Regions from separate parts of the Margalitia sp. FSL K6-0131 genome, predicted to be linked through region 2. Evidence: riboswitches for the same ligand, from Rfam matches in the RefSeq annotation. Region 2 holds a riboswitch; the other holds the start of a gene.
The links. Region 2 has a riboswitch for FMN ahead of NSQ59_RS11070 (ECF transporter S component). Riboswitches for the same ligand answer to the same signal wherever they lie in the genome.

Region 1: linked by a shared signal. The riboswitch ahead of ribD (bifunctional diaminohydroxyphosphoribosylaminopyrimidine deaminase/5-amino-6-(5-phosphoribosylamino)uracil reductase RibD) and the one ahead of NSQ59_RS11070 (ECF transporter S component) in region 2 are both predicted to bind FMN.

The regions. Positions count from the first base shown of each region.
Region 1 is NZ_JBBOZS010000001.1:3,681,204-3,685,630, forward strand. It holds gene ribH (6,7-dimethyl-8-ribityllumazine synthase) at 1-250, opposite strand, end outside; partial or broken gene ribB (3,4-dihydroxy-2-butanone-4-phosphate synthase) at 283-903, opposite strand; gene ribE (riboflavin synthase) at 908-1,564, opposite strand; gene ribD (bifunctional diaminohydroxyphosphoribosylaminopyrimidine deaminase/5-amino-6-(5-phosphoribosylamino)uracil reductase RibD) at 1,571-2,662, opposite strand; FMN riboswitch at 2,990-3,136, opposite strand; gene NSQ59_RS18045 (DUF2243 domain-containing protein) at 3,236-3,691, opposite strand; gene NSQ59_RS18050 (hypothetical protein) at 3,748-3,897, opposite strand; gene NSQ59_RS18055 (hypothetical protein) at 3,920-4,228, opposite strand; gene NSQ59_RS18060 (MFS transporter) at 4,402-4,427, shown strand, end outside.
Region 2 is NZ_JBBOZS010000001.1:2,278,272-2,282,698, forward strand. It holds gene NSQ59_RS11060 (hypothetical protein) at 1-206, shown strand, start outside; gene NSQ59_RS11065 (peptidoglycan DD-metalloendopeptidase family protein) at 604-1,470, shown strand; FMN riboswitch at 1,570-1,704, shown strand; gene NSQ59_RS11070 (ECF transporter S component) at 1,859-2,416, shown strand; gene NSQ59_RS11075 (ferredoxin) at 2,455-2,703, opposite strand; gene NSQ59_RS11080 (helix-turn-helix domain-containing protein) at 2,894-3,937, shown strand; gene NSQ59_RS11085 (RecQ family ATP-dependent DNA helicase) at 3,943-4,427, shown strand, end outside.

The DNA of each region.
Region 1 (4,427 bases), 1.4 Mb from region 2:
GAATTACCGTTCCAAGTGTAATAACAGCATCGTACCTTTTACTATTCGCCATTTTCTGAGCAATAAGCGGAATTTCAAATGCACCTGGAACCCAAGCAATGTCTACATTTTCCTCACTAACGCCATGCCGCTTTAATGCATCCTGTGCGCCGCCTAGTAACTTGCTTGTAATAAATTCGTTAAAACGACCTACAACGACTCCTATTTTTAAACCAGTTCCTACTAAATTACCTTCAAATATTTGTCCCATTTTTTCTTCCTCCTATTACATTTTAATTAAATTAGATATTCTTGTTTCGTTTGTTGGTAATGAACAAGATCTTTTATGGTAATCATTTTCAATCCAAATTTTTTTGCTAATATACTTAACTGAGGGACTCTTGCCATGGAGCCATCCGCATTCATTATTTCACAAATCACTCCTGCAGGTTTTGCACCGCAAAGTCTTGCTAAGTCAACTGCTGCTTCTGTATGTCCTTGCCTTTGTAATACTCCTCCTTCTCTTGCTATTAAAGGAAAGACATGGCCAGGTCTATTAAAATCAGAAGCAATGGAATTCTCATCTATCAGATGGAGAATAGTAGCAGAACGTTCATAAGCCGAAATCCCTGTGGTAGAAAACTTATGATCAATACTCACGGTAAACGCTGTTTCATGTGAATCAGTATTTTTAGACACCATCGGAGTTAATTCGAGCTTTTGCGCTAATTCTTTTTCAATTGGCACACAAACAAGTCCCCTGCCATGTGTTACCATAAAATTAATAATCTCCGGTGAAGCTTTCTCCGCAATCGCGATAAAGTCTCCCTCGTTTTCCCTATTTTCATCATCACAAACAATGACAACTTTCCCTAGTTTTAAATCTTGTATAGCCTCTTCAATTGTGTTAAACAACAAAACCATCTCCTCATTTGAACCCGTTTTCTTCTAAAAACGCTTCCGTAATCCCTAAACTCTTTTTTGCACTATTTACTGTGGCATTGACTAAAAAATGACTCACATATTTCCCTAGCATATCGCATTCGATATTTACGATGTCTCCTTTACTTTTTAACCCTAAAACAGTTTCGGAGAGAGTATGTGGGATAATGGATAAAGTGAAGCCATTTTCACTGACACCAAAAACCGTTAAGCTTGTTCCATCTACAGCAACAGATCCACGCAGGATGATATATTTCAACATTTCTTTATCCGTCTCTATTTCGTAGTAAACTGCATTCTCAACTTTTTTCTTCGTTATAATGGTGCCTGTACCATCAACGTGTCCCGATACAAAATGGCCGCCAAACCGGCCGCCTGCCGCCATAGCTCTTTCTAAATTTACCTTCGATCCTCGGGTAAGGGCTACAAGGCTTGTAGCTTTTACAGTTTCTGGCATAACATCAACCGAAAATTGATTATTTGTATAGGATGTAACGGTCAAACATACTCCATTTATAGCGATGCTGTCTCCTAGATGAATATCATCCATTATTTTGTCTGCTCCAATAGTCAGGATAAATGAGTCTCCTGTACGCTTTATTTCTTGAATGATTCCCATTTCCTCAATAATCCCTGTAAACATTTGCTTTTAAGACACCCCCATTGGTACAGCAATAATTCTGATATCATTTCCGATCTTATCAATTTGCGAAAAACGCAGTAAAGGAACATCCTTGATTTTTTCTATACCGGCACCTCCAAATGTAGCAGGAGCATTATCTCCTCCTATCAGTTTTGGAGCTATATAGGTGATTACTTCCTGGAATGCATTTTCCTTTAGGAAGCTCCCTTGTACCTTTGCGCCTCCTTCAACAAAGATGGACGTAATTCCCTGCTCACCTAACACTTTTAGCATTTCTTTCATTTCGATAAAGGATTTCTCCATTTTAATGATTTCTACTCCCTGCCTGATTAGAGCTTCTTCTTTACATGAATCTACGCTGTTTCCTGAAATTATATAAGTTTCCGCAGATTTATCTGTAACTACATTTGAGTTTAAAGGGATTCTTAAGGTGGTATCCAAAATAATCCTTATGGGATTTTTCCCCCCATTTATTAATCTTGTTGTAAGCATAGGATCATCTTTTATGATTGTATTAACTCCAACTAAAATGGCATCATGCATATGGCGGAATCGATGAACGTCCTCTCTTGCTTCTTTGCTGGTAATCCATTTGCTTTCTCCCGTTACCGTGGCAATTTTCCCATCAAGACTGATGGCAGTTTTAACAGTTACATACGGAAGACCTGAGCTCGCATAATGAAAAAATACTTTATTAAGTTTTTTTGCTTCTTCCTGAAGTAAGCCTACCTCCACTTCGATACCTGCTTGTTTCATTCTTTGAATACCGTTTCCGCAAACTTGCGGATTTGGATCTACTGTTGCGACGAAGACTTTTTTAATCCCAGATTGGATGATTAATTCTGCACATGGAGGAGTTTTACCATAATGACTGCATGGCTCGAGAGTCACATAAAGGGTTGCTCCCCTTGATTTTTCGCCGGCCATTTGTATGGCATGAACCTCCGCATGCGCATCACCCGCTTTCACATGTGCACCTAAACCAACTACTTGATGGTCTTTCACAAGCACTGCACCTACCATAGGATTTGGGGAAGTTTGCCCTGTTGTTGCCTCTGCCATACTTAAAGCTAACTTCATGAAGTCATAATCATTCATATAAATTCTCCTTTTAAACAGAACAAACGCGTATGCGCCGCAGGTCTAGCGTACGGACTGCGCAGTTATATACGAGACCAACGTAAACCGTGCTAATGCAGTTCACGAGTTCATGTTGACTTATCGTAGGGAGAAGACGTTGCATTCCGCTAGACGATTGGCGCTTTAACATGGACATTTATTAAAAAGTTATCTACGGGGTTAAATTTGATAGTAATAATAAAAAAAGGACCCATGAATAATAAAATTCAGGGTCCATTGATTTTAAGGCAATGTCAAATAAAGGTTTAAAAAAGGGTATACTTCCCCCTATAAAAACCTGCTTGTTTCTTCCTTCTCCCATCCAGACTATACTGTCGGTGCTGGATTTTCACCAGCTCCACCGTTTAACAAACTGTTAACCGGGTCACGGACTTAGAAGTTCTTGGCTTCATCACCGCCGGTTGGGAATTTCACCCGACCCCGAAGGATAACATATTTAATTAATATTATTATATGATAGTTTTATCCAAATGAAAACTAAAACACTTTTTTATTTTGGTAACGTATTAAATTTTATTTATGTACAGTCTTTTAAAATACTGGTTTGGCCTTCTTTACTATCCTTTTCGCTATTAAAAAAGCATATGCTCCTGCTGCGATCAAGACAATAGAAAATCCATCATACAATAAGTCATAAAATAAAACATTGTCGGTATGATAATATACATGATGAATTCCTAATAAATGATGATCAATAATTCCTTCCACAAGATTAAATATTCCCCCTCCTAACAGAAATCCTGCCCAAAATGTTAGCTTTGGATGGTTTAGCTTTTCCTTTTCACTTGTCCATAATATATATCCGCCTATAAATACAATAATCGTTACAAAAAAATGAAATAAACCATCGCTGACAATTTGATTAAATCGATTCGTATACATATATACACTGTGAAATTGAAATATTTGGTGCAGTAAAATTCCATCCAGCATTCCGATAATTCCCATCCCAAATAGAAAAGCTCCGATAAATGTGCGATTGCTCATAGTCATCCCCCAATCTTTTATGTAAAAAAGCTGCCAATTTTTTGACAGCTCCCCAATTACTGATCAGACTTTGTAATAGTATTATTTTTATCCACTGTATCAATTCCAGTACTGGAATTCTGATACTTTGTTTCTTTTTTTTGATGAAGCACATTTGACATTTGATACTGTTTTTGATCACTTTGAAATTGGCCCTCTTTGGACATTTCCTTCTACTCCCAAGTTCACTTAATTACTTTCATCATATGGTGGTTCTTGATTTTCATCCGGATCATCATGTGTTGGATGTGCACCTGGATATTCTCTTGGAAGATCCTGATGGAATGATTTAAATTCATAGTTAAAGTTACTGTATGGTCTTTGCCCTTCTCTCCATGGAGTAGATTTTCCTTGAACTGGATCATCCTCTCCTCGAACAGCTCCATAGGCGCCTTCTGGATATTCTTCAAATATAATAAAATTTTTTCTCGTTTCAACAGTCGAAACATCTGTATAAGAAATTTCTTCTTTGTCAGTGTTTTTCTTTCTGCCCTTCATCTAATTTCACTTCCTTATCCCTTTTCATCTTATTATGTGGACAAACGGCAATACTATTCGCTTCTGCAATTTCGAGGGGCAGTTTCCATATAGAATTTATCTTTTTCGCAATAGAAAAATTTTTCTTGTTATACTTACAATATCGAAAATGTATAAAAAGGGGGAGGAAGTAATTGGGAGAAAAGATGAAAAATGTTCA
Region 2 (4,427 bases):
AGGCTACCGTTCAATTTACGAAAAATGTTCAGTTAGAAAATGAAAAAAATCCAATGGATATGATTGAAGCTATTTTACTTACCGCTAAAAATTTTGGATATTCTTCTATTCAATTTGAAAATATCGAACCGTTACAATGGAATGGTTTTGATTTTTCCAAACCAGTGGAGGTTCCACTCGCACCTAATCGGATAAATATAGAATAATATTATAATTGCATGTAGTTGTAGATTTAGAATATTTGCATGTACTTCTCTAAATAAATGTTCTACAAATAGGACTTAATACAAAATAATAATCGCTATTTAAAAAGAAGCCAAAAATTTCAATGGCTTCTTTTATTTTTTAATCGTTTAGGAAAGGTGTGGATAACCTTTTTGAAAAAAATGTCCACGTCAGTCCGATGCCTACAGTCTAGCAAGTTTCTCCCTTCCACATTTGTACTATTAGACACGAATGGTTAGATTTAACTTTTTTATGCATATATTTTCCTGAACAGTAAACACTAAAATTTGCTCTAGTATACTCATTTTTAACAATTTGTTCTAATGCGGAATAGATGCTCATATGGTTAAGCATGAGTAGTCCAAGGAGGGGAAAATGATGAAAAAGGTCATAATCCAATTATTAATGGCTATTTGCGTAATTTTTATCATAAATTGTGGAAGTGTTCACGCTTCTAGTGTAGATATAAAAAGAAGCACGGAAAAGTGGTTTTTTCCAGCAAAAGGGGAAATATCAGATATCTTTGATTCAAGAGGAGGCGAACATAAGGGAATAGATATAGCTGGTAAGTATATGTCTCCAATTTACGCAGCTGCGGATGGAGTGGTTGTAAAATCGTATTTATCCTATTCATATGGAAATGTAGTGTTTATTCGGCATGACAATGGGTTTGAAACAGTTTATGCACATTTAGCAAAACGTATAGTCTCCGAGGGTGACCATGTACAACAGGGAGAAACAGTAGGATTAATGGGAAATACCGGGGAGTCTACAGGAACCCATCTTCATTTTGAAATTCACGAGGGTGAATGGACAATCGATAAAAAGAATGCTATTAATCCGTTCATTGTTTATGGATATGGAGAGATTGGGCAGCTTGTATTTGCATTGCAGCACGATCCATATGGCATTACAGAAGTTTCCCAGCCAGTAAAAGTAGAATCCCAAGGAAAAGATATTATCCCTATATATAGAGTCGAAGAATTATCGATAGGCTTAAATGATGAAAGTTCCTATCAAACATATCCTACGATGAATGTCCAAAATACTTATGATATGGAAATTACATATACAGTTAAAAAGGGAGATACCTTGTTTGATATTTCTAAAAAATGGAATATACCTATCAAAACTTTAATATCATTAAATCATATAAAAAATAAAGATCTCATTTTCCCTGATCAGAAAATTGTTGTGGATTCATTACATATGAACAAATGGCACAATGGGAATTTTCCAAGATAGCATGGATTATTTCTTAAAAATACATTTTATTAGTGAAATACTAAATTCTTCACAAATCGTTCTTATTGAGTTATAATAATGAAGAAAAAAATGAATATGATTCATCTTCGGGGCTGGGTGCAATTCCCGACCGGCGGTGATGAAGCGTATGCTTCTAAGCCCGCGAGCCTGTAAAGGGCAGGATTTGGTGTGATTCCAAAGCCGACAGTATAGTCTGGATGGGAGAAGGTGAAGGTTGGCCAGTATTCAAATTGCTTACGTTTGAATACCTATTTATGCATGCCTTAAATTCTCCCTCAAAGAAATTTTTTCTTTGGGGGTATTTTATTTTTAGGTATGTGGCAACCTTTCTTCAAGCTGAGATGAATCTCAAAAGGAGAGAGGAATTTTGCAAAAAATGAAATTGAAGACATTTGTAAGCATTGCACTGCTAAGCAGTTTGGCGTATGTATTGATGTTAATTAAAATCCCAACACCATTTTCCAACTTTTTAACTGTCGATTTTAGTGATATTCCGGCATTAGTTGCTGCAGTTTTATTTGGTCCGATGGCTGCTATCATTGTGGAAGTCATTAAAAATCTGCTTGATTATTTCACATGGGGAAGTGAATCGGGTATTCCAATTGGACATTTAGCCAATATTTTATCGGGAATTTTCTTTGTACTGCCTACTTATTTTGTTTATAGACATAATAAAACTAAAAAAGGCATGACAATCGGATTGATAGTAGGCACTGTTTCCTTAGCAATTTTAATGAGTATTTTAAATTATTTTGTCATTCTTCCGGCATATTTAGCATTAATGCATTTTGAACTTCCGAAAGCATATGTTATTTCTGCTGTCTTGCCGTTTAATATAGTAAAAGGCTTAGCGGTAACTATTCTTTTTATGCTGCTTTTTATACGACTGCAAAAATGGCTGGAGAAGAATACATTAGTAAAATAAAGAGTAAAAAAGCATGCAGCAGATTTGCCGCATGCTTTTTATTCGTATTTCAATGGATCTCCATCAAATGGTTCATCTGCTATTTTTATTGACTCTGTAGGGCACCCTTCAAATGCATCCATTAAATCATCCTCAAGAATCTCTGGTATTTCCGCTGTTCCTTGATTTTCATCCAAGATGTTATAGGAAAGTCCCTCATCATCATAATCGAATATATCAGGAGCAGCTGCTCCACAAGCACCACAGGCAATGCATGTATCTTTATCTACAATCGTATATTTAGGCATACGTGTTAAACCTCCTGGTAAATCATATAGAAAAAAATATTATTCCCCACACTTCATTCTAAGACTCCCTTTTCCACATTTCAATAAAAAGGTTCGCTATAGGAAATTCTTCTAATTTTGTTCATAATTTATGATGTATTTAAAGGATAGTATGCTAAAATTAGACATAAAAAGACAATAGGTGTTGATGATGACCTTTTTAGAGGCTTTATTATTATGGACTTTAAAACAATTGAAAAGTGAGCGTACTGTATATGCAGTATTTCATTTATTTAAAGGGAAAAAATCAAGCCAAACCATTCAAGATGCGTATCTTTATCAAGTAGAGTCAGTATTTTATACTTTACCTAATTTAACGAGGTCATCCTTTGATGAAAACATACAATCGCTGATTAGCCAATCATTTTTACAAATGAAAGAAGGTCCAAATTATCACATTACGGAGTCAGGTGAATATCGACTGCATGACTATTTTACAAAGAAATCCTTTCCAGCTTTCCTAAATGGAATGAAATATCAGGAGCATGCATTTGTTTTTTGGGACAGATTAGGGATTCTTATTCAGGCTCTTTCGAACTTAGTTAACAACAACCGTCAATATTACCCAATTAGTAGGGATTCGAAGATTTTATATTGGGTAAAGCAGTTTATGATGTCACAAAAAATGTCAAAGCATCAATTAGCTGCCGCGCTGTATGATGAACTTTATTCTATATTCTTAGATGATCCACCTGAAAGACCGGAAATAATAGTTTTTAGGTTAACTGGGTATAAGCAAATTGGGAAAACAGTAGAACAATCTGCTGGCAAATTATCACTAGAAACTACGGAATATTGGTATCGATTTTTAAATTTACTTCATTATGTATTGGATGAAGTATTAGAAAAAAGGTATAAATATCCTCTATTATTTTCCATTATTCAAGATGTATATCAACCATTTCCAATGACAAAATCAACAATGGAAACGTATCAGCTTTTATTAAATAACTACACGATTGCTGATATTTCGAAAATGAGGAACTTAAAAGAAAATACCATTCAAGACCATATTATTGAAATTGCATTAAATAATCCTAATTTTTGTATACAACCTTTTATCGACTCTAATACAGAAGAAAAAATTTTGCAGATTGCTAAAGAAATAGGAAAACAAAAGCTTAAGCCCATTAAAGAAAAGCTTGAAAATGTTTCTTACTTTCAAATTAGATTGGCTCTAGCTAAAAATAGGTGACTAAAATGAATGTATATGAAGCATTACAAAAATATTTTCATTTTGATTCGTTCCGCCCAGGTCAAGAGGAAGTTATTACTTCTGTTTTGAACGGCCACCATACAATGGCAATGCTGCCAACCGGAACCGGAAAATCATTATGTTATCAGCTTCCGGGCTATTTAATGCAAGGTTCTGTTTTAATTGTTTCACCACTTTTATCATTGATGCAAGATCAAGTAGAGCAAATGAGATTGTTGGGTGAAAAGAAGGTTATTGCAATAAATTCCTTTCTTCCGGCAAATGAACGCTATTACATTTTGAAATCTTTACATCAATATAAATTTATCTATATATCACCTGAAATGCTATCTAATCCCTCAATTATTGAGTATTGTAGAAAAATTACCATATCTCTATTTGTAATTGATGAAGCACATTGTATATCGCAATGGGGATATGATTTTCGTCCTGATTATTTACGATTAGGTGATGCAAGAAAGCTATTGGG